3 regions of the Paenibacillus sp. FSL K6-1230 genome follow, and region 3 is predicted to be linked to each of the others. Evidence: predicted binding sites of a transcription regulator. Region 3 holds the regulator's gene; each other region holds the start of a gene.
What was found. The regulator Rex, encoded in region 3, represses fermentation and respiration genes when NADH is low (regulators of the CRP and FNR family bind a similar motif). The targets are predictions, from matches to a motif close to TTGTGAAATATTTCACAA.
Positions count from the first base shown of each region.

Region 1: the regulator Rex is predicted to act here: its motif matches at 8,012-8,029, upstream of MKX74_RS18770 (formate/nitrite transporter family protein).
Region 2: the regulator Rex is predicted to act here: its motif matches at 5,552-5,569, upstream of MKX74_RS25750 (formate/nitrite transporter family protein).

Region 1 covers NZ_JBBOCK010000001.1:4,281,484-4,291,796, reverse strand. The annotation lists gene MKX74_RS18805 (TIGR02452 family protein) at 1-509, shown strand, start outside; gene MKX74_RS18800 (methyl-accepting chemotaxis protein) at 606-2,324, opposite strand; gene MKX74_RS18795 (hypothetical protein) at 2,506-2,913, shown strand; gene MKX74_RS18790 (DUF1641 domain-containing protein) at 3,049-3,546, opposite strand; gene fdhF (formate dehydrogenase subunit alpha) at 3,571-6,507, opposite strand; gene MKX74_RS18780 (DUF2294 domain-containing protein) at 6,828-7,175, shown strand; gene fdhD (formate dehydrogenase accessory sulfurtransferase FdhD) at 7,182-7,991, shown strand; gene MKX74_RS18770 (formate/nitrite transporter family protein) at 8,308-9,105, shown strand; gene MKX74_RS18765 (hypothetical protein) at 9,590-10,313, shown strand, end outside.
Region 2 covers NZ_JBBOCK010000001.1:5,804,278-5,814,590, forward strand. The annotation lists gene MKX74_RS25735 (sigma-70 family RNA polymerase sigma factor) at 1-181, shown strand, start outside; gene MKX74_RS25740 (DUF4179 domain-containing protein) at 162-1,400, shown strand; gene MKX74_RS25745 (molybdopterin-containing oxidoreductase family protein) at 1,922-4,072, opposite strand; gene MKX74_RS25750 (formate/nitrite transporter family protein) at 4,635-5,471, opposite strand; gene MKX74_RS25755 (FAD-dependent oxidoreductase) at 5,980-7,341, opposite strand; gene MKX74_RS25760 (glutathione peroxidase) at 7,758-8,234, opposite strand; gene MKX74_RS25765 ((2Fe-2S)-binding protein) at 8,333-9,175, opposite strand; gene MKX74_RS25770 (ABC transporter ATP-binding protein) at 9,373-10,245, opposite strand.
Region 3 covers NZ_JBBOCK010000001.1:3,546,348-3,556,660, reverse strand. The annotation lists gene panC (pantoate--beta-alanine ligase) at 1-755, shown strand, start outside; gene panD (aspartate 1-decarboxylase) at 748-1,131, shown strand; gene MKX74_RS15545 (hypothetical protein) at 1,253-1,888, shown strand; gene dinG (ATP-dependent DNA helicase DinG) at 2,058-4,919, shown strand; gene MKX74_RS15535 (redox-sensing transcriptional repressor Rex) at 4,978-5,631, shown strand; gene MKX74_RS15530 (amidohydrolase) at 5,618-6,919, shown strand; gene MKX74_RS15525 (cell wall elongation regulator TseB-like domain-containing protein) at 6,950-7,471, shown strand; gene MKX74_RS15520 (hypothetical protein) at 7,987-8,514, shown strand; gene MKX74_RS15515 (AAA family ATPase) at 8,507-10,009, shown strand; gene MKX74_RS15510 (3-hydroxyacyl-CoA dehydrogenase family protein) at 10,147-10,313, shown strand, end outside.

The DNA.
Region 1 (10,313 bases), 740 kb from region 3:
CTCAGGAAGAAAGCCTTGCACGCTCCTCAGCATTGTATCCTTCCATCGTACAGATGGAGGAAATGTATAAGTTCAACAAGCGCTTAGGCACGTGCCTCTATTCGGATTACATGATCTTTTCTCCAGAGGTACCCGTATTTCGTGCAGATGATGGAGGGCTGCTGGAGGAGCCATATTGTGTGTCGATGATCACTGCTCCAGCTGTTAATGCAGGTGTCGTGCGTGAGCGTGAATCGGAGAATGTAGAACGCATCGCAGAAGTTATGCTGAACCGCATTCGCGGAATTCTGGCGGTCGTGGCAGAGCAGGGAATGGATACAATCATTCTCGGAGCATACGGATGCGGCGTATTCCGTCATAACCCGGTGGAGGTAGCAGAGTGGTTCCGTAAGGTCATTGTAGATGAGAATTATGGTAGTTTGTTTGAACGTATTGAATTCGCAGTGCTGGACCGTAAAGCCGATAGACGGACGATCGGAGCATTTCGGGACGCTTTTGAGGTGAAATAGAAATAGAAGTTATAGATACAAAAACGACAATTCACTACATCGCAGCTATGGGACATAAGAGAGTGGGTCGTCGTCTTTACGAGAATGTATTCAATTTTAAATTTTGAAGCGGCTGATTAGCGTGTTCAGACTACTGGATAGCTCACGCAGCGATTCTGCCGAGCCCTTCATCTCGTCCATAGATTGCAGCTGACTCACTGTCGCAGCGGACACTTCCTGAATGCTATAGGAGGAGTCGCGGGAGATGAGCTCCATATCCTCAATGGCTGCTGATACCTCCTCGGCACCTGCAGATAGCTGCTCCGAGGCTGCAGAGACTTCATGCAGTCGCTCGTCCATGCTCTCGACCCCTGCATGAATAGAACCAAAGGATCTGCCTGCCTCCTGAATGACTGCAAGCCCTGTCTGTACTTCAGTGGTACTGGCAGCCATATGGTCAGCCAATACAGACGTTTGTCGTGTCATTTCTGCAATCAATTCGGAAACATGCCTGGACGAATGCTCGGATTCACTTGCAAGCTTCTGAACCTCCGAGGCAACGACAGCGAAGCCTTTGCCGTGCTCTCCCGAGCGTGCGGCCTCAATGCTGGCATTCAAGGCAAGTAGCTTCGTCTGAGAGGCAATATTATTCATAAGATGCACTACGGACTCAATCTTGCCCGAATACAGTTCCATCTGTGATGTAGAGCTGGCCATCTGGGCATTGGCTTTATGGATTCGATCCATGCTGCCGATTGCGGTATGGATTTGTTCCTGTCCGTTCACAGCATTATGGGTCGTATCTCGGGATATTTCCGCAACGACTGAGGCGGCCTGAGAGATATGCTGCATGCTACGTGTAATCTCCTCCATGGAGGCTGTAATTTCACCGGCTCGTGCGACCTGCTCGGAGGCCCCCTTGGCTGAATCTTGAGTATGCACCACGATCTGCTGACTGGCCTCTGCGGTAGTTCGTGAATGCCTCGATACATCTTCAGCGGCTTGAAGCAGAGAATCAGAGTCTTGGCGAATCCCCTTCATGACTTCACGTGTATCGGTGACCAGACGCTTGAACTCCCATGCCAGCTGTCCAATCTCATCCTTGGAGCCAAGCTCCACATTGACGGTCAGGTCACCTTGGCCAACCTGAGCAATGTTCTGTCTGAGTCTTACCAGCGGGCGGGTCAGGATATGAGCAAACAGATAGACCAGCAGCACACTGAGCAAGACAATTCCCAGTGCAGTCCAGATCATCGTAAGCCGGTTCTGTGCCATCAGCTCATAGACGGCGGTCGAATCCAGATCTGCCCCCACCAGGCCAAGGACTTCTCCGCTCTCGCCATGGATCGGTACATAGGCTGTAATTGTAGCACCATATTCATCGCTTGTGAGCTCGCCCCGGACAGCTTCATTCTGGCTAAAGGCCTGTAGCATGCCTTCATAGTGCGTTTCTTCGATTGAACCATATGGAGAGAAATCATCCTCACTCACATCCGCAGCTGCACCGTCGACGACATAATAATACGATGGAGAGCCATTTTCCTCACGTACACCAAGGGTGTACAAATATTTAAGTCCGTTAGCCTCACGGAGCTGACTTAGCTGATCGCGCAGTACCTCGTAATAACTCGTCTTGCTCTGTCCTGTGCTAAGCGGTGCATATTGAGCGGTATCGATCAATTGTACAGCTCGTTCAGCAACAGCCTGTGCCTGCATCCCCATGGACTGCTCCACCAGCTGTGCCGAGGTGCGATACAGCGTTAGGCCTAATATGACCCCTGCTCCTAATAAAAGACAGGAAAAAAATAAAAAAATACGCATAAACAAAGTATTCATCCGTTAACGTGCTCCCCCTGGCATCATTCATACTGCATATGAGCTAATAAGCTGTTCTATGTATTGCTTGTAAGCCCCGGCTTGCGTAAAATTTATGTAATTACGATAACGATATTGGTATTAATTTTAAATATCGGCATCTGGCAGGTAAAGAATTAGGCCCGGGGAGGAGTTCAATCTGATGCGAGGCCAGGTATTTACCATAGAAGGACAGACGTTCTTTACCTTTGGGGGAGCAGCATCCCATGATATTGAATATCGCAAGGAAGGGAAGTCATGGTGGAGACGGGAGATGCCATCACAGGCAGAGTATGAAGAGGGTCTGCAGAATTTGGAAAAGCACAATTGGCAGGTAGACTACATACTGACACATACATGCTCGACGGGTGCCCTTAGCTACATTACGGAGCACTGTGGCATACATATGGAATTGGATGAGCTGCATGCATATTTCGATGCTGTGGAGAGCAGAACGGCATATAAGCAGTGGTACTTTGGTCATTTTCATCGGGATATGTTCTTACCGAAGCGACAGAGGTTGGTTTATAACGATAGGATCAGGCTGGAGGAAGAAATAGATAGATTTTAAGAAGTGAATGCGAATCGAAGCATAATAGCAGAATTACAGGAGCGTTATAGAAATCCCCCTTGCCACTGACGCGATAAAGGGGGATTTCTATAATACCCATGGATGGGGATCAAATCTAGCTTAATCCGACAGAGACTAATTATGCGGCGAATTCGGATTTTTAAGTGAGCGTCCTAGCCCCTTGAGGAAGCTGAGCCCGAAGCTTAGCGCTCGTAAAATGTCGGGATCGCGAAGCGATTTTGACATCGACCACAGACTGGTCTTGCTGGAGGCTGCAGTGGTCGTCTGTGCCTCGGTAATCCCGGACTTGAGCCCATCAATGAGACTCTTGGTATGAGCAGGATCGAGGCTGGTCAGTGCACCAGCTGCTGCCATTCCGTGATTGATCAGGTTAGTTACCTCAGGGCGTGACACTTGCCCGAGGGCAATCTCGGCGATATTGGCTCTTGCTTGCAGCAAGGACTCGGCAGCCTCAAGTATGCCGCTTTTATGGAGCTCATTTAAGATGGATAATGATTTCTCTAGTGCCTCATTGCTCTCAGCGAGCTGCTGCTTCAGTTGAAGAATCGTCCTCTCCTGCAGTTCTTCCTCTGTCAGCAGGCGTTTTTTGACGATGGAGATGGGTTTTGCCATAGTTGAATGGCCTCCTCTGGTATTCTATTTGACCAACGATACGAAGTCAGGTCGGTTCCACTTCCGCTCTACCTCAACACCTGCTTGCGGGTTGCGCTTCTTGTAGCGTGGATTGGTCGGAGGCAGAGGATTCACGCCCTTCACGTTCAGAATCTGCATACGCACCTTGGTCTGTTTGTAAGCAGGGGTCCGGGTGCGTACATCCAGCGCGGTACCCGTTAGCAGGTTGACCGCACTTTCATGGCTGTTGGAGTGCATGGGCACATACACTTCATGGCCCCGAACACGGTCTGTGACTAATGCACTGAGCTTAATCGCCCCGTATGGTGATTCCAGTCTAACCAGAGACCCGCTCTCGATGCCGCGTTCATGGGCAAGCTCAGGTGATACTTCAACGAATACATCAGGGAATTTCTGATTGATCCCTTTCGATTTCTTGGTCAGATTGCCTTCATGAAAATGTTCTAGTAGGCGCCCGTTGTTCAAGACGAGATCGTATTCCTTCGGATACTCTACAGGTGGAACGTACTCTACCAGTGAGAAGCGAGCCTTTTTGTCTGGGAAATAGAACCCATCTGTGTAGAGCAGCGGCGTGCTCTCTCCCGTATCCGAGCCCCACATAAAGCTTCCCCAACCTTCCAGCATCTCGTAGCTACACCCGGAGAAGAATGGAGTCAGGCTGGCCATTTCGGCAAAAATGTCGGATGGATGTGTGTAGCCCCAGTCATAGCCCATGGCTTTGGCAATTTGTGTGGTAATCCACCAGTCAGGCTTCGAGTCGCCCACCAAATCCAATGCTTGATAAAGTCTTTGAACCCGGCGCTCGGTGTTCGTGAAGGTACCGTCCTTCTCCAATGAAGGTGCTGCTGGTAGGATTACATCTGCGAACTGAGCGGTCGTAGACAGGAACACATCCTGAACGACGAAGAAGTCCAGCTTCTCCAGTACTTCATGAACGTGGTTCGCATTGGAATCGACCCAGGCCATGTCCTCACCTACGAGATACATCGCCTTCATTTCGCCACGCTCAATGTCATCTAGCATTTTGATATTGTCTTTGCCTGGAAGTGGAGAGATCGGTGTTCCGTAAGCTGCCTCGAATCTCATTCGTGCCTCGTCATTGGAGACGTGCTGATAGCCAGGCAGCCATGGCGGTAACGTCCCCATATCGCACGCACCCTGGACATTGTTATGTCCTCGCAATGGATAGGCCCCGGCGCCTGAACGCATATAGTTCCCTGTAGTCAGCAGCAGGTTGGAGATAGCTGCGGAGGTATGCGACCCAGCGATATTCTGAGTGACACCCATGCCCCAGCAGATTGCAGTTCCATCCGCATCACGAATCATTTCGGCGATCGAGATCAGCTCTGCTCTGGAAATACCGGTCTCTTGCTCTGCGAATTCCAATGTGTATGGCTCTAGCACCAACTCATAGTCTGCAAAGAAATTAACGTGATTCTCAATGAAGCTCAGGTCATGCCAGCCTTGATCAATGATGTATTTGGTCACTGCGGTAAGCCAGACGAAGTCCGTCCCTTGCTTTGGATGGATGAACAGATCGGAGCGCTCTGCCATCTCATGCTTGCGCAAGTCAGCAACGATCAACTTTTGCCCGTGTAGCTTATGTGCTCGCTTAATGCGAGTTGCCAGGACGGGATGTCCTTCCGCTGGTGCACAGCCGATCAGAATAACCAAGCCTGCAGCAGAGATGTCCTGAATCGTTCCCGCATCCCCGCCGATTCCTACCGTGGACATCAAGCCATCCGAAGCAGGGGATTGGCAGTACCGGGAGCAGTTATCAATGTTGTTCGTACCGAAGACCTGACGTGCCAGCTTCTGAATGACATAATTCTCTTCATTCGTAATCTTGGAGGAGGAGATAAATCCAATCTTGTCAGAGCCATAATCTTTCTTGATCGTACCCATGCGATCAGCAATCAGGGAGAAGGCCTCCTCCCAGGTAGCTTCTACGAATTCTTCCCCTTGGCGAATGAGTGGAGTCGTCAAGCGCTGGTCACTGTTGACAAAGTCCCAGCCGAATTTACCCTTCACACAGGTGGAAATGGCGTTCACCGGGGCATCATGGGAAGGCTGGATTTTCAGGATATTGCGCCCCTTGGTCCAGACTTCGAAGGAGCACCCTACGCCGCAGAAGGTACAGACGGTCTTCGTCTTGCGGGTCCGGGTCTCACGCATGGCAGCTTCCATCTCGGAAATCGCGAATATACCGCTGTATCCAGGTTCTACTTCTTTAATCAGATCAACCATCGGATTCAGCAGCTCTTCACCTATGCCGGACATGAATCCAGCCTCACCCAGCATAGACTTCTCCATTAGAGCGTTGCATGGGCATATAGTAACGCATTGACCACAGCTCACGCAGGAAGAATCATTGATGGAAGAGCCCTGGTCCCAGATCACTCGTGGAATGTCTGCCTCCCAGTCGATGGACAGGGTCTCATTCACTTGGAGGTTCTGACATACTTCTACGCATTGACCACAAGCAATGCACTGATTTGGATCATAGCGATAGAAGGGGTGCGACATATCTACCTCAGAGGGGGCTACCTTGGGACGATATGGATATTTCTGATGCTCAACCTCCATCATCTCGACGGTGTTGTGCAACTTGCAATTCCCATTGTTGTTGTCACATACCGTGCAATATAGCATGTGATTTTCTAGCAGCCGATCCATGCCTTCGGTCTGTGCAGCCTTAGCCGAGGGTGAATTGGTGATAATGCTCATGCCTGCCTGGACCTTGGTGGAGCAAGCGCGCTTAAGCTGCCCGTCAATCTCAACGATACAGGTGTCACAGGTCTGGATGGGATCAACTTCGGGAACATGGCAAATTTGTGGATGGGCGATATTGGCAAAGTTAATGACGTCGATGACATTTGCGCCTCGTGACACCTCATAGGTGCCTCCATTCACGACGACCTTGATCGTTTGCTCGTTCATACAGATGCTCCTTTACGATTTCTTGGCACAGAGTCTTGCGTATTTATGCATAATCTTGACTGTATGCCATTTCCTTTTTCGCAAAAATGACCATAAAAAAACTCCACCCCAAATGTAAAATCCGATACCTCGGACCATACATTTAAAGTGGAGTAATTCATTAGCAATGACCTACCAATGGATCAATCCTAAAATATTTGACAATTTTACGACTAATTAGATTATACTACTACATGACAAAAAAACAAGACTGCATCTTGAGGATCGGCACTTCTGCAATGAAATAGGATTTATTCATTTCTTATCTTTGGAGGATTTGCATGAAGAAAGAAGCTGCTTTTAACGAGATTGTGAGAAAAGTTAGAAAAGATACCTTTGGGAAGGGTCCAGAGCGGATTCACACGACATTTGTGGAGAATATGGCAATTACGAAGATGTACGGGAATTTTACGCCAACGGAGAAATTCATTGCCAAGACCACAGAAGGGGTACAGATGGTGCACAGCGCAAGGACGCATATGATCAAGAAGCTCTATGAGAATCATGTTCCAGACGGGATGGAAGAGCTATGCGGCTCAAGGCTGATTCATTTATTCTCGGATATTAAAGTGGATGAGGATGTAGCCGTGTCTGTATTTCTTTTTGAAAAAAATATTGAACAGGGATGAGATGCGATGAGTTTACCACTACAGCGTTCACAGCGTGTCATTCGTTATGAACATGGCCAAGTAGCTACAGCGGATGACCTGATTGTGACCGAGCACCCCGTCACTGTGAAAGTGAATGGGGAGGAGCTGGCCACAATGATATGCTCGCCGGAGTATATAGAAGACATGGCTGTTGGATATTTAGCGTCAGAAGGAATCATTAAGGACTATAGAGATATTCAGGAGTTATGGGTACAGGAGGAGGCCGGCTTTGTTCATGTTCGAACTCAGCGCCTCAGTCTCCTACATCAGCAGATGTACACCAAGCGTTACATTACTTCTTGTTGCGGCATGAGCCGTCCTGGTTTTGTATTCTTCAACGATGCGCGGACAGCGAAAAGTATGGAGGATGTTCATATCAGGCTGTCCTTCCAAGAGTGCTTCAAGCTGATGCATGAGGTGCTCGCACAGACGGATCTGTTCCACCGCACCGGTGGGGTGCATAATGCAGCCTTGTGTGATTCACAGGGGATATTGCTGGCTAGATGCGATATTGGACGTCACAATGCTCTGGATAAAATCTATGGTCATTGTCTGAAAGAGGGTCTAGCCCTCAAAGATAAGGTGATTGTATTCAGTGGGCGGATATCTTCTGAGATCCTGATGAAGGTATCGAAGATCGGCTGCGAGATTGTCCTCTCCAAGTCTGCGCCAACAGCGCTGGCGTTGGAACTTGCAGAACAGCTAGGTATTACGACCGTAGGTTTCATTCGTAATGATACTTGCAATGTCTATACTCATCCTGAGAGAATCGTAGATGTAAAGAGGCAAATATAAGAACATTTCTTGCGAATTACATGTCACATTATTGACAAAATCTGAATTCTGGAATAATCTTGATTTTGCAGAAGAACAACGCATCGTACTTATGCATTACGTTTGGAGTACATTCAAGGACTTGTCTTTACTCTAAACTACCCGGTAACCAGCTTGTTTGGTTCCCCTATAGTTTGTGTAGGGAAATTAACCAGCATGGAAGTCATCTCTTACCAGATTCCTCAAGTGCCACGACTAGCTTGAAGAGAGTCTATAACAGAGCATAACTTCATGAGGGTTATTTGTGCTTTCATGATATATAATCTGGAGGTCAGCCATGGGATATAATTCACCACAACAAATTATGGAATTCACCGCAGAGGCAGGTGTGAAAAAAGCACAGCTCACATGGTTGTCCTTGATTCTCCTTGGATTTCTAGGGGGAGCATTCATCTCACTTGGATTTCTCCTCGACATCAGAGTCATTGGAACCGCGCCTAAGGAATGGGGCTCCATCGCTGGATTCATTGGTGCATCGGTATTCCCGTTAGGACTGGTGCTCATTATACTAGCGGGAGGTGAGCTGTTGACAGGCAATATGATGACGATGTCAATGGCCTGGTTCGCACGCAAAATCCGCCTTTATGATGTACTACGCAACTGGATTGTTGTGCTCATCATGAATTTCGTGGGTGCGATCTTTGTCGCATTTTTCTTTGGACATGTCGTGGGACTCACAGAAGGAGACTTTCTGACGAAGACCCTGGCTATTGCTCAGGCGAAGGTGAAGGATGGATTTATGGAATCTTTTATCTCGGCGATTGGCTGTAACTGGCTCGTATGTCTGTCCATCTGGATCGCAAATGGCAGTAAGGATTCCTTAGGGAAATTCGCAGGAGTCTGGTTCCCGGTCATGGCGTTCGTGGCTATCGGTTTCCAGCACGTGGTGGCCAATATGTTCGTTATCCCGGCAGCCATCTTCGCAGGCAGCCTGACCTGGGGAGATTATCTTTCAAATTTTGTTCCAGTGTTGCTAGGAAACATCGTGGGTGGTGCGGTATTTGTCTCTCTTATTTACTTTGGAGCCTATCGAAATAAGAGAGAGGTTGCCAGTGTAATGAACAGAGAGGCTTGAGTGTCTGGAAGAGTAAGGAAGACTCATCCAAACTCCAATTTTGCTTTCTTCGTCTAGATATTTACATTTCATCCGTGAGAGAATATAATGGCAAATGTACACCATAATTGGGAAGTAACAGGCTGCCCTTTTGCGATTAGAGTGTTGTACAAAAGTCTGATGGCAGTCTCCAATTGAATGGCCAAGTGCCCAAAACGGATTATTTTCCGTGTTTCTTTAAAGCTTCTGTGATGCACATAATCACTTCGTACAAGATTAATCGTTGTTTAGGCACGTTGATCTTTCTTGGTGAAAATAGTCTCATTTGAATGATCTATCTAAGAAAAAGTAGATCCGTGGCGAAGCTATGTCTTAATGCTAAAAAGGATATTTTTTACATTTTAAAATGGACGAGGGATTGCTAGTTTCATTCCTTATCCATTTTTTTTGATATAGTTATCCAACTACTATCCACTCCAGTGAGACGAAAGGAATGCTTCTAACAATGGAAAACACTCATATTATTCTATTGGATAAGCCCTTGGCCATAAAACACACTGAAGAATTAGAAAAGAGAATTTTTTTTATATCCTCGAACATTCATCATTTTAAATTAATCACAGGCGAAACAACAATTAATGGTGTAGAAGTTACTCTGCAACCAGGAACGGACCCAGAGGGAATTAAGACTAAAATAACCTCCGTGATTGATAATGAAATTGCACTTCAAAAAGTATTACCTCCACGAGTCGTATGGAAATCAAGTGATAACGTGCCCCAATTTCAAGATGAGCTTTTTGATAAAATGCTGGAACAAGAAATGGTATTTGAAATGGGCGAGGGTCAGGTCTGCTTTGGGGAAAAGTTAATCCACTTAATGGATACCTTGGATCAGATGATTAAAGATATGACTATATCTCATTTTGGAGCTACCGAATACCGATATCCTACCTTAATCTCTACCAAAGCCCTTGAGAAATGCGGATATTTCAAGTCATTCCCCCATTTCTTGATGTTCGTTACACGGCTGCATAATGATATTGATATCTATCGTGATTTCCTAGAGGACTACAAGTCCAATCATGGAATTGGCTCTTATTTACTTCCCTACTGTCAAAACGTCGATTACTGCTTACCCCCCACCATGTGCTACCACACATACTATCAGTTCCAAAACACCCAACATGCTGAGACACACAATCGTGTTATAACGTCTATCGGAAAATCAT
Region 2 (10,313 bases), 2.3 Mb from region 3:
CATTGTTATTTTGCTGCGATATTTCCATGATTATAGCCTCAACCAGATTGCTGAAGTACTAGACCTTCCGGTAGGAACTGTAAAATCTAGACACCATTCGGCTCTGAAGCAGCTTCGAAGGCATTCCATTTGGTTAGAAACGGAAAGTGAGGAGAACGTGTATGTCCAAAAGCAATCATGAGTACCCGTCAAATTCTGCTCTCAGTTCCCTCAAAGAGCTGGAATGCCCACCGGAGCTGACTGAGAGGATCTGGCTCAACACACTGGCTCATGTGGATTCTACCGACATAACTCAACACCAAGCTGCAGAGGTCAGAAAAAAAGCTGGGTACAAACGCAATATATGGCGAGGCATGCTGGTGACAACTTCGGCTGCAGCCTCATTGCTGCTGATGTTGATTGTAGCAAGCCTATTTTCCCCCTCTCTTGCACATGCGTTAAGCAAGCTCCCCGTAGTCGGAGGACTTCTTGCTGTGATGGATCATCTTGGTGTGCAGACCGCTGATGAGCAAGGACGGCTAATGGAGCCGGAGGTCAGTGATACACATGATGGCATCACCTTACGAGTCCCGCAGGTTGCCTATGATGGTAGAGTATTGATGTTCACGGTGATGCGTGAACATCAACATGATGTGGATACCAACAGTCGTCGATCCTTAAGTAAAATTTCTACTGTAGTTAATATGGATGAGGTCTCTAGTCTCCGGACGAATATAGAACACTCTAGCTCGATGGTCAACGGGGAAGCTCTAGACGGGCTTAGTCGCCTGATACCAAGCAAGGGAGCCAACCCTAACGTTGTCTTATTCAAGATTCACAACTATACCAGGGCTCATTCAAATAGTTCAAACCTCCCGGAGGAATTCGAGTTTACAGTTCAGATCAAACTGAAAGACATAGACAAGCCTTTCACGTTGAAATTTCCAGTTAAAAACAATATGGATCAAAGTGAACATACACTCAACATCGTCAAGGAGACATCCGAAGTCACGCTCACACTCCAGAGGATCACATTCACGCCGCTCTCTACGAGCTACAACTTGATGCTACAGCATCATGCCCCTGAAAGCAGAGAGAAGTATCGACAGTTCTGGATAGACATCCTGGATGATCAAGGCAGACAGTTGGACTGGTTTTCAGCATTTGGAGATTACGAGGATGATAGGCATATGCAGAAGCACTACCAATTACTATATGACCGATTCCAATCTCCTCCAGCCTATATCGTGATCAAGCCATTTCTTACCGTCATGCAGCAGCCCAACACGAACAGTGGGCCCTTTGCAAGGGACGCCAATGGAGATATAAAGAAAATGTATTTGAAAGAGCTGGAGATGATCATTCCCATAGATTCAGATCAACTCCAAGGATTGTACGATAATAAAGAAGCCTCTGAATAAGAAAATTCCAAAAGGGGCTGTCTCATAAGTAGATTTTCAACAAAAGCAACAGCCCATATTTATTCAAGAGGCAGTAAACAGACAACAAGGCCACGATTCTCCTGTTGTAGGAGTATCGCGGCCTTGCGTTTTTGGTCCACCGTGGCTTGCTTCAGCATATTATGGGCAAGCGGAAGCCAACCGACCTCAAGCGTCACTTTTTCCATGTTCGTTTTCCGCTTAAACAGTGGAGAGGACGGACTGATTGTGGAAAAGCGGTAGCGGTCGCCTTGGTTTCCGGATTTTCACCGCTTAGGGGAATGAAAAAAATCTGGAGAGCACAGCGATTGAAACAACGGTCCGTTCGCGGAGCGTCCACTCAAGTGCACACGTTGATCTTACTCAAAAAAAGGAGGCGTCCCAGAAACCATTACATGGCTTTTGGGACAGCCCCTTTGACAGCTGCAAAGGTCTCTTCCTCCCTGACGACATCATGATGAAGCTGAGCAACCTGATCAGATCAGGAGCGGGGCGTGACTCCTTTACTTTTCGGCACAGCGTTCTTCCGCTTCATGCTTATGGACCTCGACCAGAGTAGAGAAAAAGGTTGCTCCCTTCCCCATATCGGCCAGTCGAGAGGAGGTCAAGGTATTAGCACGCTGTCCTGCTTTCGTTCCCCACCAGAGGCCTTGACTGACTACCGTGCCTGGCAGCATGGCGTCTACTACTTTGGCACGTAGCTCATAGGTACCTCTATCGTTCCATACTCGAAGGAGGTCCCCGTCCACAATACGCCGAGCAGCTGCATCCTCAGGATGAAGCTGGAGCTGTGGCTCCTTCTCCAATTGCTGATGCTTGCCTACATTGCCGAAGCTCGAATTGAGGAAATTGTGGTTCGGTGGTGAAATGAACATGAGTGGATAACGCTTTGGCTGCTCTCGTTCCACTAGCTCCTCTGTCTGCTGCCTCAGCCCACTTTGCTCCTGCTCTTGCTGCTGAGTCAGCTTCTCACCGTCGAAGCCCTCCACCAATGGAATGTAGGTAGGCAAAGGAGGAAGCCCTGCAGCCTCCAAAGCTTGCGAATACAGCTCAATTTTACCTGAAGGCGTGTTCAGACGATCTAAATATTCGGACTGCGCCGACATGTCCAGCTTGACGAATCGCTGCTCCTGTAGCGCCTCCAGCGTCACTCCCTGCAAATAAGGATTGTCTGGCTTGTTCAGCGCCCCCCGGATCATCTCCTCTGGACTCTCCTCGAATGCCTCCGTATCAAATCCCATTGCCTTGCCCAGTAACGAGAACAACTCAACATTCGTCTTACTCTCTCCCACTGGTGCAATGACGGGCTCCTGCAATTGAATAAAGTGATGCCAATAGGAAGCATATAGGTCCGTGCTTTCAAAGGAAGACGCTGCTGGCAGCACAATATCGGCATACTTAGCCGTATCTGTCATGAATAGCTCATGCACGACGGTGAACAGGTCCTCTCGCGCAAAGCCCTGTTGTACCCTTAGGGTATCTGGCGCTACGACCAGCGGATTACTGCAGTAGACGAACAAGGCTCGAATCGGATGCTCCGTCTCAAGCAGGGCTTCCCCGATTCGATTCATGTTAATTGCACGCGCGTCAGGATTCGGACGCAGATCAGGACGCTCCAGTGCCGCATCGTTCATCGAGTTATAGCCACCATTCCCCTTGAGTGCGCCGCCCCCGCGATTCAACCATTGTCCCGTCAGTGCAGGCAGACAGGCAATAGTACGTACATTCATGCCCCCATTGTCATGATGCTGCAGACCATTTCCAATGTAAATGAAAGCCGCCTTGGAGGTACCATACAAGTCTGCCAGGCGCGTAATATCCTCAATCGGCACACCCGTTATACGGGCGACCCGCTCAGGTGTATAACTCCGAACATGCTCCCGTAGCTCCTCATGTCCTACTGTGTACTGTTCCATGAATTCCTGGTTCGTATAGCCACGCTCGAACAGCAGGTGCATCAGCCCAAGCGCCAAGGCCGTGTCTGTCCCCGGATAGAGTGGAATGAACCAGTCAGCCCACTGCCCGGTACGGTTGCGATGCACGTCGATGACAACGATCTTCGCACCTTTCTTCCTTGCCTTCTCGGCGAGAACCACCTGATGCATATTCGTACTGATCAGGTTGGCACCCCATATGATGATCAGCTCTGCTTGTTCGGTATCCTCTGGACTCACTCCACCATTGAAGCCCATTGTCGCTTTCCAGCCAGCCGTGCCTGCCGAATTACAGATGGTCTGCTCCAATTGGCTGGCTCCCAGAGCGTTAAAGAATCGTCGATCCATTCCATCCACACTGAGCAAGCCCATGTTGCCGTAGAAGCTATATGGCAATATGGATTCGGACCCGTATTCGCGGGACAGCCCCTGGAAACGGGTCGTGATCTCTGCAATAGCCTCATCCCAGCTAATGCGCTCGAATTGGCCACTACCCTTGGCGCCAACGCGCTTCATGGGATACTGTAGCCGCTCGGGGTGATAGACTCGCTCGGTCATATGCCGGACTTTATTACAAATGGCTCCCTTGGTGATCGGATGCTCAGGGTTGCCCGTTACCTTCACGATGCGTCCATCCTGCTTATGTAACAGCAAGCCACAGGTGTCAGGACAGTCCAGCGGACATACTGCCGGAAATATTCCATCGGTCTGCTCTTTCATAGGCGTGAATGTCCCTTCGACCACTTCGTTATCAACTGCATTACTCCCGAGTGCCGCTGTACGGTCTCCGTCCAAGTGCATATTCCGGGGCTCTCCATCCCCAACAATTTTGCTGCTCATCTCTGTGGCACTCCCTTCAGTCCTGTCCTACATCGAATTCCATTTTATCTATCATACTAAAAATTTGAAGTATCCACCAAAAATAAAAAATCCGACTGTTTCATTCATGAGTGCCTCTGGGTAATGAGAATCAAGGCAGCAAGAGGCGAGAGCACACTCCCTCTAATGCCATATCATGGACCACTCCCAAAAAAATTCGCCATGCCAAGTTTCGTTCCCCCGAACCTGGCATGGCGAATTTGTTGTTTGTAGAACATTTACTTTAGAAGGCTTGCTCTCAGCTATACAATTGATGCTGCTGTAAAAAGCGATTTGATGTGCTTCCGTACATCTAGCGGCTGTTATTGTTCACTTACTCTTTCCATCTATTGCTTCTATTCATGTACCTTGATACTGCCTCCATGCACCTTGATGTCACTTCCATGCAACTTAATTTTGCTCGCTACACTTGTTCAGCTGTCGCCGCACCCTTCATTGGATGCTCTTCCGCCTTAGTCGCAGAAGTGTGAGGTGCTTTACGCAAATAAGCCATCCAATATGCCGCTGCTACGAATATACTGCCTCCTGCCAAATTGCCAAGCCATACAGGGATGAAGTTCATAATATAGTCGCCCCAGGAATAGTACCCCTCGAAGATCGCTGCTGGAATCAGGAACATGTTAGCGACAACGTGCTGGAACCCGATCGCAACGAACGCCATTGTCGGGAACCAGATGCCCAGAATCTTGCCACTGATGGAATCCGTACTGTAAGACAGCCACACCGCAAGTGCTACCAACCAGTTACAGCCAATACCGGAGACGAAGGCTTGCAGGAAGCTATCGTGAATTTTGTGCCCAGCCATATCGACCAGCTTATCCAGAAAGGCGCCAGATCCTGTGAGACCTAACACATGTCCAAAAAAGTAGGCAACGAACAACGCGCCCACGAAATTACTAAGTGTAATGATGATCAGATTGCGTACGGCTTCGCCTGTTGTAATTTTCCCCGCCATACGAGCCAGCGGCACCGCCATCATATTGCCTGTCAGCAGTTCTCCGCCTGCCAACAATACAAGCACCAGTCCGACAGGGAACACAGCCGCGCCTATAAAATTCGCAAAGCTCCCCCAGGATGCAGGTGCACTCGCAATGACGCGAATATCGAGTAGGAAGCCAAGTGAAATGAAGGCCCCTGCCAAAAATCCAAGAATAGCAGCTGTCTGCCAGGAATTGTGTGCCTTATGCATGCCGGTCTCCACGGTTTTGGCCGCGATCTGTGCCGGTTTATAGGTTGCCATAACTCTCTCTCCTTTTTAGCCTGCTTCTATAACTCCCAATTATTCATGTAATTCATTGTAAATGGTAATCAGGAGGGTTGTCGTGAAATAAATCACATGACATGAAATTGAAACATACGGCTTGCTGTTTGAGAGTTGGAAATCAGGCTGCCCTAAACTTAGCACATCATTAGCATGTAAAATACAAAAAAGCAGCCTCTATACGAAGCTGCTTCCATCCTGGCATTCAATCATCTTACTTGTTCACGTCCACACACTTAAACGTGAGTGAAGTGGCGCAAGCATATGATTAATTATATTCTTCTTTTTCGATTTGCTTCATGAACCAGCTGATACTTACTACGGATACAATAGCAATGACAATCATGAAAGTAATCCAGAACATTGCCATGGTAGGTCCCCCTTAACATGATTAATTACAAACCATTATACATCATAGTTAAGGGGTGAATTTTCGAAATTCATGACAAAGTAGTGAACAATATCATAGCCATCCGCGCAGCGAATGTTATACAGTAATGGTTTCTCTAGCTTTTACAGCTGGTAAAGCCTGTAGTCCTGCTGTATTCAGGAAATTCCATGGTTTGTTATAGTGTGGCTGGAAGAAGAAGTCGATAAAGGCCAGCTGGTCTACGGTCATATGATTCTGAATGCATACGGACAAGGTATTGATCGACTGGGTCAAATCCACCTCGGACATCAGCTGGGCACCGACGATGCGGCGGCTAGCACGTTCGTATACAACCTTCAATAGCACTTTCTCTGCTGTCGGCATGAATTCCGGACGGTAGCTATCCTCAATCAAGACCGCTTCTACGTCTAGTCCCTCATCCACTGCAGCGGACTCTGTCAGACCTGTACCTGCAATATTTTGCTCATATATTTTGATCCCGGAGGTGCCCTGTGTGCCCATATAAGGTATCGTAGGCTCCACCAGATTGCGCGCTACGAGTGTTCCCATACGTACTGCATTGGTTGCCAGTGGAATATAAGCATTCTTACCTGTAGGGTTGTAATGAATAGCGCAGCTATCACCTGCAGCGAACACATCTGGCTGGCTGCTCTGCATATACTTGTTGACGATAATTGCCCCGTTCGGAAGCATATCGACTTGGCCCTTCAGCAGATCCGTATTCGGACGGAAGCCAATGCACAGGATCACAAGGTCTGTCTCATACGCACCTTTGTCGGTGATAACCTTGCTTACTTTGCCTTGCTCACCTTCAAAACGCGTCACCGTCTGTCCGAGAGCCAGCTTGATTCCATGCTCCTCAAGGGAAGCCTCAATCCGATCTGTATAATCACTGTCCAGATACTTGTTGAGAATACGGTCCATGCTGTCGATCAGTGTGACCTCTTTCCCGTTCATTTGGAATGCCTCTACAAGCTCAATCCCGATATACCCGGCTCCTACAACAGTAATGCGCTTGGCATCCTTGGCTTTCTCAATGATCGTATTGGAGTGATTGTAATTCTTCGATAACAGGATGTTATCGAGCTTGATGCCTTCCAGCTTCGGAATAATCGGCCACGAACCAGTTGTCACAATCAGTTTGTCATAGGTGTCCTCCAGCTCTTGACCTGTAGTCAGGTCACGCGCCTTCAGGCGTTTGCCTTGAGTATCCACCTCGGTTACCTCATGCAGCATCTTGGTTACGACTCCGAGCTCTGCGAGCTGCTGTGGCGACGAATAGAACAGGCCCTCAGGGTCCTTTACTACACCCCCTACATACAATGCAATTCCACACGATAGAAACGATATATTATCATTACGCTCATACACGGTAATTTGCGCGTCAGGGTATAGCTTTGCTGTGTTGACAATGGCTGCTGTGCCTGCGTGTGTACATCCGATAACTGCTACTTTCATGGTGGTTCCTCCTCGAAGTTGAATTCCTCTTGCATAGTCTGATTCGTTTGGCTTGGTTTATACAAATGCGACATGTGATGTTTTTCACTAATGATTACGCGGTTGTGATTTAATTCACTTTATATTGGTATTATAGTGTGACTTTTTTCACATTGCAATAGATTTTCAGTTAGTTCATTGTTTGTTCACAATTTCACATTCTGTAGAACTGATAAAACTATGTTCCACAATTAGACCCAGCCTACGTGCAATTCGCTTAATATGGGCGATTTATCTCACAGTATGTGTGGCCAAGAATCATAACGTACAACAAAAAAACAAGCCTCAACCAAAATAGTGTCAGCTTGTCCAAGACATAGCACACTTCTGGTAAGGCTTGCTGATACATGCATGTTGCAAAGCTTACTGACTGTTGCTTATAGCAGTCCCTCGATCACAGATCTCATGGACTCAGGGGATTCCTTCGGCTCGAAGCGCGCAACAGGAGCACCACTGCGATCCACTACGAATTTGGTGAAATTCCACTGAATCTCACCCTCCGGTTGGTCCCCTGGCTGCTTTTGCTTCAAATACTGGAATAGCGGGGTGGTGTCCGGACCGTTCACTTCTACCTTCGCGAACACCGGGAAATTCACGCCGTAGTTCAATTTACAGAACTCTTCAGCTTGCTCACTCGTGCCTGGCTCCTGCCCACCAAATTGGTTGCAAGGAAATGCTAGTATAGTTAATCCTCTATCTTTGTATTCATCATATAGCTTCTGCAATTCACCGTACTGTGGAGTCAAGCCACATTCGCTGGCCGTATTGGCAATGATCAGAACCTTGCCTGCGTAGGTCTCCAGGGATTGCACCTGATTGGCAGGGGTTATTGCTTGAAATGAATGTACTGACATGTAGCTCATCCTCCTTATATGTTCAACTTTCGATCATATCTATCATACTCAATTTGGCTGGATAATCCAAATGTGTACTTGGGAGGCTGGCGATATGCCTATCCGGATTGGAGCATAATCTCCTGACGACGCTGTTCGCGCTGCGCCCGTGTTAGCTTGGGACAAGAGTAGCAATACTCTCCTTCACCCGTCTTATAGTACTGGCAGCAAGAAGGCTTCATATACATCGTTGTCCCTGGATTATGCGGGTTATCCAACTCGACAAATCGAATACTGAAGGGGTTCCGTGTCCGTCCGAAGAGGGCTCCCTCCATTGTATGGGTTACATAGCCATAGTCTCGCTCCAGTCTGTCACGCTCCCCTTCCGTCTCTAGCATCGGTAAGACCTGATCTCGGAAATAGAGCAGCCCGAGTGGCATTTGTCCCCACAGCTGTCCGATGGGGGCGGATACCGCCTCAGCCAAATTCTCCAGAATGGGACAGATCGTATCCGAGAAGAAGGTGTTGAACTGCTCATCAGCCCAGCTATCGCGTAGCTCCGGGTGCTCAGGGCCAGACTCCATATCATCTAGTGGCTGGAATTGCAGTGACGGATAACCGTCTGCATATTTCACATGAATGACGAGGTTGGATGGCGCCAGGTTGACCGTTCGATTCATGACCGACACCATATAATGCTGTGCCATCACCAGACCTCGCATATAACCGGCACAGTATACCCCTGCTGTCACAATATCATCGCAATCCATATGATCGAGGAACCGGTTAGCCAATAGCAGTGCCGCACCGGGATTGCTCAGATCTGAAGCTGGAACAGAGTAGACTGCCTGCTCTGGATGGGTAAATGTAATCTGGCCATAACGCGCGAGGAGCTCATAGTCCATCGGCTTCATTGTTGTATCGCCTTCTTTCTGCAGACGGCTGTCCATGCCGCCTGTCATTCAGACATCTAAGGTATCTGATCAAACATAACTCCACAACATCATAGTCTGCCGCTACATGACTAAGCACATGCCTGTTATTCTACACAACCACGTACCTTCTTATCTCGCTCGCTACTGCAATCATCTTGTCTTGCTTTGCAGTGGTTGCACTGTAACTACAGCAGGCTAACAACGCATCAACGCACATTACAGACTTATCGCCCAGCAGCTACGCGAATCAGATGCTCTACTTGTTCTGCCGGAGCAGCTGCAGAATCAGAGGCTGTATTTACTGGTGTATGATGACCTGCCAGAGCATACGGGAGACACAGCGGTACGCCAGAACGCGGATCCGTCACAATGTCTGCCTCAATGCCGAATACATCCCGTAATACTTCACAAGTCATTACATCAGCAGGAGAACCGACAGCCTGTGCCTTGCCTTTCTTAATAGCTATCATGTGGTTCGCATAACGAGCTGCATGATTCAGATCATGTACGACCATAACAATAGTCCGTTTCGCATCCGTATTCAAGTGCTCCAGCAGTTGCAGCACCTCTAGCTGGTGAGCCATATCGAGGAAAGTTGTAGGCTCATCCAGAAACAATATATCCGTCTCTTGGGCAAGCGCCATGGCAATCCATGCACGCTGACGTTGACCACCAGACAATTGGTCGATCGGGCGATCGTGGAATTCCGTCATGCCCGTCACCTCAACAGCCCACTCCACAATCTTACGGTCCTCCGCCTTCAGGGAACCAAAGCCCTTCTGATACGGAAAGCGTCCATAGGATACCAGTTCAGTCACTGTAAGTCCTTCAGGCGCAGTCGGATTCTGCGGCAGAATGGCTAGCTGCTTGGCCACCTCCCGAGTTGACTGTTTATGGATGGATTTGCCGTCGAGCAGGACCGTTCCTCCCTTGGGCTGCATGATCCGGGCCATGGTCTTGAGAATAGTAGACTTGCCTGAGCCGTTCGCGCCGACCAATGCCGTAATTTTTCCTTGTGGAATTTCAATATTCAGATCCTCTACAATAAGACGCTCCTCATAGGCAATATTCAGACCGACTGTATTCAAACGGAACATGCTCATCATCCCTCTCAATTATGTGTACTATGCGAATCGTTATATGGACTGCTTAGACTGTTACCTAA
Region 3 (10,313 bases):
AAGAGCAGTCGGATATTGTGGTGATCAGCATATTTGTGAATCCCATTCAGTTCGGGCCTAATGAAGACTTTGACAGCTATCCGCGGGATGAGCGACGCGACGCTGCTCTCGCAGAGCGTGAAGGCGTAGATATTCTGTTTATGCCGACTGTAGATACAATGTATCCTCAGCCTACTCGTACGAAAATTCGGGTAAGCGACCTGACAGACCGCCTCTGCGGGGCTTCCAGACCAGGTCATTTTGACGGCGTGACCACGGTTGTTGCCAAGCTATTCAACATGGTACAGCCTGACAAAGCCTTCTTTGGTATGAAGGATGCGCAGCAGGTGGCCGTGCTCCAGCAAATGGTGCTGGATCTCAACATGAACGTAACTATTGTGCCGTGTCCAATTGTCAGAGAGGGTGATGGACTGGCGCTAAGCTCCAGAAACGTCTATCTGAGCCCGGAGGAACGTTCTCAGGCGCTTGCGCTATCCAAGGCTCTTCGCACCGCCCAAGAGGCTGTAACAGAGCATGAAGCTTCGACAGTCGGGGAGCTTGATGCAATATTGCGTCAGACGATTAATCAATCACCATTAGCACGGATTGATTATGTTGAAATTTTGACTTTCCCGTCTCTTCAACCACTGGATCTAACGCAGCGATTGGAACAAATTGAGGAAGAAGTTATTATGGCGCTTGCCGTTCATTTTGGCCGTACTCGCCTGATTGACAATATGAGATTACAAAAAGCGGAGGTTCTGTCCCATGTATAGAACGATGATGAAGTCCAAGATTCATCGGGCAACGGTCACGGAAGCCAATCTGAATTATGTTGGCAGCATAACAATAGATGAGACGCTGATGGAGCAGGCTGATCTGCTGGAGAACGAGAAGGTCCAGATTGTGAACAACAATAACGGTGCCAGATTGGAGACTTACGTCATCCGTGGTCCCAAGGACAGTGGCGTCATTTGCCTGAATGGTGCAGCAGCTCGATTGGTTCAGCCTGGAGATAATGTCATTATTATATCTTATGCCAGTATGAGCAATGAAGAAGCCAAATCATACCAACCAACGGTAGTATTCGTTGATGATAAGAACCGTGCTGTACAGACCATGCATGAGGAAGTACACGCTACCATCATGTAACAGCAGAGGGGCGGATGAAACGAGGGCTTTGGGCGAAAAATGTGAGTACACGTCGCCGATCTGCATCTGGTCACCTTACGACGTGAATTCCATCATCTTGTGAAGGGTGGCGTGCATAGGTATGTTCAAGCATGTATTCGCAGAGATGAACGACATGTTAGATGAAATCATGAAATATTACCCTTCTGCCCAAGGCCCTCGAAAGGAAGAATTGATGTATAAATGGGGGCTGCTGCGTCGGATGAGCGACTCCATGATTGATCAATGGCTAGCATTTGAAGAGAAGATGAGTGATATGCGTGCAGTACAGCAGCAGCACAACGCTGGTCCTGTACATTCGGATGTGGATGCCTATCCAGAGTTAACGCTTGATGCGTGTACTCGTGGCATCGGATATTTCCGTCTGACGATGTACAGGGAGGCAGCGGAGCAATTTGGCCAGGTGCTTGCTGTATACCCACAAAGTCTGATGGCACATATGTACAGAGCTATATCTAATTTGTATAACGACTATTTCCAGGAGGCTGCTAGTGGGCTTCGTCAGGCGTTGGAGCTTACCAGCGATGCAAAGACAAAGGCTGTCCTTTATAACGCACTCGGCTGTGCAGAGACCAAGAGCTCCAATGTCGAGGCAGCTCTGCAATACTTCAAACTGGCCTTAAATTATGATCCTTCTCTGCAAGAGGCGCTTCAGAATATGGAAGCATGCCGAACCAACTCCGATCTTTTACGCTTTGGCGAACCTTTCCATGCCTGATTTTCTTTGAATCTGAACCATTAAGGGCGATGCCTTGCATCGCTCTATTTTGTTGTTGCCTGTTCAATAGCTCAAACTTTTGGTATGCTTATCGAACCATAGTCCATTCCGATGTATACTAATTATGGGTGGAAAGAAAATTCATTTGATGGAAGGGATTAAGGTTGAAATGAAATTTGCAGTATTGGATTTTGAGACGACAGGAACCCAGTCCACGGATGATATCATTCAAGTCGGGCTTGCTATTATAGATCATGATTTAAGCATCTCCCAAATATACGGTTCTTATGTAAATCCGGGAAAGCCGATTCCACCATTCATTACGGGCTTAACTGGCATCACAGATGAAGATGTAGCCAATGCCCCGCAGCTTGAAGATATGATGGTTGAGCTGGTTCCATTATTAAATGATACGGTGCTGGTCGGGCACAATGTGGCCTTTGACTTCAATTTTTTACAAAGTGCGCTTGATCGCTGTGGTTATTTGCCTTACCAAGGACGTATTCTGGATACAATGGATTTCCTGAAGATCTTCTTTCCGTCATTGGGCTCGTATCAGTTGGGGTATGTATCCTCGGAATTTGGTCTCGTGCATGACAGGCCACATCAGGCCGACAGTGATGCGCAGGCAACCGCCGAGGTATTCATTAAGTGTCTAGAGGATCTGCAGGCGCTGCCGCTCATTACGATTCAGCGACTGTGTGAGCTGTTCCAAAATGAGGACAGTGATCTTAGCTGGTTTTTTGAAGGCGTACGTGAACAGCGTGAACGCGAGACAGATCAGGATCTGAACGGTTATAGCTTCTATCGTCAGCTCGCACTCAAGGTTGAGGACTGGACAGACATAACGACACCTAGAGACCCTGAGGAAGCTAGTCCCCTCAGCGGTGTGACTTTTGAGGAATTTCTGGAAGGCGTGCAGGAGCGTATGCGGTCCACCTTGAAGCAATATGAGGAGAGAGAAGCGCAGAACCAGATGTTCGCTACTGTGATGGAGGCCCTTCAGAAGGATAAGCATTTGTTGATTGAGGCAGGTACAGGTACGGGGAAATCTCTCGGTTATCTTCTGCCAGCCTTATATCAGAGTGTGAAGACAGGCCAGAAGGTGACTGTTAGCACGCATACAATCAACTTGCAGGAGCAGCTTCGTGAGCGTGATATTCCCTTGCTGACACAGGTTATGGACTTTCCGTTCCGGGCTGCGATATTCAAAGGACGTGGGCATTATTTGTGTCTGCGGAAGTTTGAACATAAAATAAATAAGAGAGAGTTCGCGACACCCAAGGAGGACCTGATCACAGCTGCACAGATGATTGTCTGGCTCACGATGACGGAGACCGGCGATGATGAAGAGCTGAACCTTAGCAGTCGAGGAGGGGACTTCTGGGAGACGGTAGCAAGTGATTCGGATTCCTGTCTTGGCCGATCCTGTCCTTGGTTCCGTAAATGCTTCTACCATCGTGCTCGCCACGAAGCAGGTACAGCAGATGTCATCGTAACGAACCACTCCAAGCTCTTCACGGATGTGAAGGCCAGTCATCAGCTGTTGCCCAGCTATGAGCATCTGATCATTGATGAAGCGCACCATTTGGAAGAGGTAGCAGGCAAGCACCTGGGACTTCATATGAAATATTTCACATTTATTCATCCGTTGACCCGACTATTCAAGGATAGTAAGACAGGTCAATTGCCAGCGCTACGGCAAATGCTGAATCAATCCGGTATGGAACAGGCCACTGGCTGGTCTTCCACGATTGACAGCATGTATGGTGAGGCTGTGGAGGCGAAGGAAGCATGGGATAAGCTGAGCGAGATGCTATTCGCAATGCTGCCTGAGCGCTCGGATGCCTCGCCGGGAGAGAGTGGGCAATTCTCGTCACGCCTGAAGCCATCTGACAAGCCCAAGGGCTGGTCAGATGCTGGGGCACTGGAGCAGCAGATCTATTTGATCCTCGGCGAGCTCATTCGTCAAGGAGACAGGCTACTACAGGAAGTGGAGGATGAGCTGGAGGATTTCGGCACAGAGAGCCTCATGATTGATCTGAAGGGACTGTTCAAGGATCTGGCTGGCTTCCGTGAGAATCTACGCTTCTTCATGAAAATGGAGGATGAGACTACGGTATACTGGCTGGAGGCAAGCGGTCAGTTCCGCAGTAAATCCCTGCAATTTTATGCAGTTCCGGTGGATGTCAGTCGTCAGCTGAAGGAGATGTTTTTTGATAAGAAGAGCAGTGTGGTATTAACTTCTGCGACACTCTCGGTCGACAAATCCTTTCAGTACATGATAGACCAATTAGGGCTACAGGAAGCGGCTGACACCGGCAGGCTTCTTACGTCGATGCTGCCATCTCCTTTCAATTACAGAGAGCAGGCACTTCTCGTCATCCCACGGGATTTTCCAAGTGTCAAGGGTAGCATCGGTGATGAGTTGTTCGTAAGTACGCTGGTGCAGTCCCTGAGTAAGGCAGCTCAGGCAACCAAAGGAAGAATGCTTGTGCTGTTCACTTCCTATCGTATGCTTCGGCAGGTGCATGAGCCGCTCAAAGAATCGCTGGCAGCCAGTGACATTACGGTGCTCGGTCAGGGTGTAGACAGTGGAAGTCGTTCGAGGTTAACTCGCAGATTTCAGGAGGCCAAGTCGGCCGTATTGCTAGGTACAAGCAGCTTCTGGGAAGGGGTCGATATTCCTGGGGATGCACTGACCTGCCTTGCCATCGTTCGTCTGCCATTCCAGCCGCCCAATCAGCCGTTATTGGAGGCCAAGAGTGAGCTGCTGCGTCAGCAGAACAAGAATCCATTCATGCAGCTATCCGTGCCGCAGGCTGTCATACGGTTCAAGCAGGGCTTTGGTCGTCTGGTCAGAACAGGACAGGATCGTGGCGTGGTCATTCTCTATGATACGCGAGTGCTGGAGTCATATTACGGGAAGCATTTCCTGTATTCACTTCCAGGACCCAAGATGGAGCATATGCCAACTACGCAGATGGTTCCGCGAATCGCGGATTGGCTTCATGAGCCGGTACAAGGATAAATTTTGTTCAAATTAGAATGTAAAGTTATACAGACCGTTGTGACTAGGAGGAGCAAGTATGAAATCGGATAAAATCTCGGAAGCCGTCGTTCGTAGGCTCCCTGTTTACCTAAGATATTTGAATGAGCTGCAAAAGCGTGAAATCTCTACGGTGTCCTCGCAGGAACTGGGCCAGAAGCTGGATCTGAATCCGGCCCAGATCCGCAAGGATCTTGCGTATTTTGGTGACTTTGGACGAAAGGGCATTGGCTATGATGTCACCTATCTGATTGAGATTATTCGTCATATACTCAAAATCGATCAGCAGATTAACGTAGCTTTGGTTGGGGCAGGTAATCTCGGGCAAGCGTTGTCCAACTATAATGCATATCTGAAGGACAATATGAAGATTGTAGCCGTATTCGATGCTCTACCTACCAAGGTTGGAACGAAGATTAACACGCTGCAGGTACAGCCTATGGAAGAGCTGAAGGAGACGGTTGAGCGGCTAAATATCCGAATCGGGATTATTACTGTGCCGGATTTTGAAGCACAACGTGTTGCTGATCTGATGATTGACAGCGGCATCGAAGCTATCCTGAACTTTGCGCCTACGATCCTCAAGGCTCCACGGCACATTCGTATTCACGCGACAGATTTTACGACAGATTTGCTGAGCCTGGCTTATTATTTGGAGGATGGAAAGGAAGAGAAGGAACATGACAAGCAATAAATGGATGATCAAAAACGGACATTTTGCAGTGAACGGGCAAGATGCTGGTGTCATTGAAGGCTGTATGATTATAGAGGATAGCCGAATTACATATATCGGACCGACCATCCCCGATGGAGAAGAGAATACTCCTGTTGTCGATGGCAAAGGCCTGCTGTTCCTTCCTGGACTTGTGAATACACATGGTCATGCGGCTATGTCGTTGCTGCGTGGTTATGGAGATGATATGGTGCTACAACAATGGCTGCAGGAAAAAATGTGGCCCATGGAGGGGAAATTCACCTCTACGGATGTATATTGGGGTACCTCCCTGTCGGTGCTTGAGATGCTTAAGGGAGGTACGACGACATTCCTGGACATGTATGATCACATGGATGAGGTCGCCAAAGTCGCTGAGCAGTCCGGTATTCGTGCCTGTCTGATGCGTGGAGCCATCGGTCTATGTTCAGAGGAAGAGCAGCGGATGAAGCTTAATGAAGCGGTTGCTTTTGCAAAAAATTGGCATGGCAAGGCGGACGGACGCATTACAACGATGATGTCTCCGCACTCTCCTTATACATGTCCACCAGCCTTCATCGAGCAGTTCGTTCAGGCTGCTCATGATCTGAACCTTCCGCTCCACACACACATGTCAGAGACGCTCGCAGAAGTAGAGCAGAATGTAAGAGAGTATGGTGCACGTCCAGTAGAGCATCTTCAGAAGCTTGGTTTCTTCTCCAGACCATCGCTGGTCGCCCATGCTGTTCATTTGAACGACGAGGAGGTTCAGGTGCTTGCACAGTATGACGTGGGTGTGTCTCACAATCCAGGCAGCAACCTGAAGCTGGCAAGCGGTGTAGCCAGAGTGCCAGATCTACTTCGTGCAGGCGTCAAGGTGTCCTTGGGCACGGACGGACCAGCCAGCAATAACAATCTGGATATGTTCGAGGAAATGCGTCTGGCTGCGCTTATTCATAAAGGTGTGTCTGGCGATCCTACAGCCGTACCGGCAGCTGAGGCGTTGCGGATGACGACAGAGTACGGTGCAGTTTCGATTGGGCTGAAGGAAGTAGGAGTCTTGGCAGCGGGCAACAAGGCAGACTTTATTGCGCTGGACATGGATCAGCCACATTTCCTGCCTCGTACGGATCTCATCTCGCATGCAGTCTATTCTGCGAGTGCCAAGGACGTTGTGCATGTGTGGGTAGATGGCAAGCAAGTGCTTAAGGATGGAAGCTGCCTCACACTGGATGAGGAGCGAATTCGTTATGAAGCCCAGGCAGCGTTCGAGGGGCTGCTGGCGCGCTAATCTATTTTTTATCCGGAAAGGAAGTTCGGGTTGAAGAACAAGAGGAAATGGCTCACAGGCATCATTCTGGTCCTGCTGTGGCTGTTCGCAGGCATCTATGCTTATTACTCCTATGTTACACAGGACCAGCGTGTCGAGCGCAATGCAGCAGTGGAGAAGGCACGGCAGGATGCGAAGATCGTGTCTGTAAATAATTCATGGAAATCTGTCTGGGATTCCATCTACTGGGTCGTTGAGGGCACGAATGCCGACAGTCAGCAGGTGATGGTATGGGTTCCATTCGAGCCGGTGGAGAACGCACCTGATACGGTAAAACAGGATGCTTCCGTCCATACCGAGCTATTGAATGAGGGTATAAATGAGGATCAAATGCGGGCGCGGATCGAGAGTGATCTGCCGAATGTGGATATCATTAGCCTCCGGCCTGGCGTGTACGACAATCAATATGTATGGCAGCTCATGTACCGGGAGAACGACAGCTATCGCTACCGATTCTATCGCTTTCAGGACGGAGCTGAGGTGGGGCAAGGATATACGCTTCCAGGCAAATAGTCAGGTAAGCATTCGTTGTCAAATGGATGAACAGAGTCTTATGTAGCGAACGAGCTAATTGGAATGGAAGAGCCTACCATACTGTACGGAGTAGAGTTGTTTCAGAAAATCTTGAGATTTTCTGGGGCAACTCTTTTTCTATTTGCTCCATTTTAAGAGATTCACATTTAAATTTTGAAAAATAGACATACTTTGCTTTTAGCTAATTGATATATCGTGTGATATACTCTAGTATATACTAATGCTGCACTTGTTTGAGAGACAAGAGTTATGATTGCTTGTTTTTTGTTGTTATGCGTTGTTATCAGAACTTAAAAATCACAGTCGGAGCTATGCAAATAGAAGAGTCTATAGGATGTGCTTGGAAGATGCTGATGGAAGAGGAGTGGTCGTATCGCTGACATAGTCTACTGTTATGTGCAGTCTGTGTGTAGAGATGCAGAGTCGTCCAGCCATACTGTATACTTAGTAGAAATAGAAATGAATCTTGTATTACCTGAGAGGAGGACGTTAATTTGAAACTTCGCATTGTACCTATAGCGCTGGCAGCAGTACTATCCGCTTCCGTATTGTTCGGTGGCTGGTTTCTGTATCGCCAAGTAGCTGTGCACCAACCACTGCAGAAGATTGTTACCCAATACCCTGGTGTAACAAGTGCTCAAGTAGATATTAACCAATCCGAGGTCACCTTGAAACTTGATCTTGAACCCGATACAGATGTTCGTGGACTCGTTCAGGCTGTGAAGGAGGACGGCAGCTCTGTGCTCGGGAGCAAGCGACTGAAGTTGGACATTAAGGATCATTCGGACCAGGAGCTGGACAAGCTGTGGTCTCAAGCGATGTTCCCTATTGCAGAAGCTATGGATAGCAAGAGATATACGGATATTCCTGCAACCATTAACGGACTGCAGCAGGGTATGATCAAGGCTGACACCAATATGGATGATACGAACGTCTACATTCGTCTGCAAAATGGTGAAGCCAGTAAATATATCATTTTACCTCGTGAATCGCAGAAGATAGGGGTGTGGCCGAATGCCTAGATGGGTGAAGGAGACGTTGATTGGTACCGTTCCCGTAGTGCTTATATTTCTGATTTTTATCGGAATTAATATATTCCCTCTGCTCCTGGCAGGAGCGCTCGTTGGAGGATTGCTATTGATGCTTCACATGCGTGGGGGGATTGCTGTAGGGGCTGCTCAGGATAAGAAACGCAAGCAAGCTGGTCCTGCGAAGCTGACCTTCGAGGAGATCGGTGGTCAGGAGAGCGCCAAGCAGGAGCTTCGCGAGGCGCTGGATTTTCTGGTGCGTCATGAGGAAATATCCCGCTTCGGCATTCGTCCACTTAAAGGGATATTGCTGACGGGGCCTCCGGGAACAGGGAAGACGCTGATGGCCAAGGCTGCAGCACAGTATACGAACTCTGTGTTTGTCGCGGCTTCAGGTAGTGAATTTGTTGAGATGTATGTCGGTGTCGGTGCTGGCCGGATTCGGGATCTATTCCGCGAAGCACGCAACCGTGCCGCCAAAGACAAGAAGGATAGTGCCATTATCTTTATCGACGAGATTGATGTTATTGGAGGCAAGCGTGAGGGGGGTCAGCAAAGGGAGTACGATCAGACGCTGAACCAGCTTCTTACGGAAATGGATGGGATTTATTCCTCCGAGACGCCGCGGATCTTGCTCATAGCTGCTACGAACCGTAAGGAAATGCTGGACAGCGCCCTGCTGAGACCTGGTCGTTTCGACCGTCATATTCAGGTGGATCTACCTGACAAGAAGGGCAGACAGCATATTCTGGAGCTGCATGCGAAGAACAAGCCAATCAAGGAGAATGTGGATCTCAGCAGAATTGCAGAGGAGGCCTACGGCTTCTCCGGTGCGCAGCTGGAAAGTGTTATGAACGAGGCGGCGATCTATGCGATGCGGCAAAATGAGGCGGTCATTGACCAGCAGCATTTGTCCATGGCGATTGACAAGGTTATGATGGGTGAGAAAACAGATCGGGAATCGACCGCAGAGGAGAAGAAGCGGGTTGCTATCCATGAGCTGGGCCACGCAATTATGGCCGAGATTGTACGTCCCGGCAGCGTGAAGCAGGTGGCGCTGAGTCCACGTGGTAAAGCCTTGGGATATGTCCGTCATAATCCGCAGCAGGAGCATTACCTGTACACAAAGGCATTTCTGGAGGAGCAGATTATGATCTCGCTAGCTGGAGCGGCAGCAGAGGAGATGTACTACGGTGGTCGTAGCACAGGCTCCAGCAATGATTTTGAGCAAGCGATCCAGATCGTTCAGACGATGATGACCTCAGGACTGACTTCGTTAGGGATTATTAATATGGAAATGATGACCAAGCAGGAGCTTATGCGTGAGAATAGTGAAATTCTGAACGCTCTTCATACAAGAACATTGGAGCTACTGGAGCAGCATCGGCCAATATTCGACAATTCTCTTGACATTCTGATGCGTGAAGAAGTTCTCAATGGGGAGCAATTCAGATGTCAATTTCGTGAAAATACCCTTCTACCAGCATAATTTTTTTATGCTGGTTATTTTTTTTTACTTTTGTTCCGTGCTAAGATATTATTATCTATTGGGTCTTACAAATGTATTTTTCGACATGGAAGGATACAATATACGATATAGGCCTTGAAAGGATGGAGCAGAAGACCATGCAATTTAAAAAAATCGGCGTCATTGGTGGCGGTACTATGGGTCAAGGCATTTCCGAAATGCTGGCAGCCAAAGGTATTGATGTATTGCTGCTTGAGAAAACTACAGAGCGACTGGAACATGCCTACAGCATGATTGAGACAAGTCTGGACAAGCAACTGGAGAA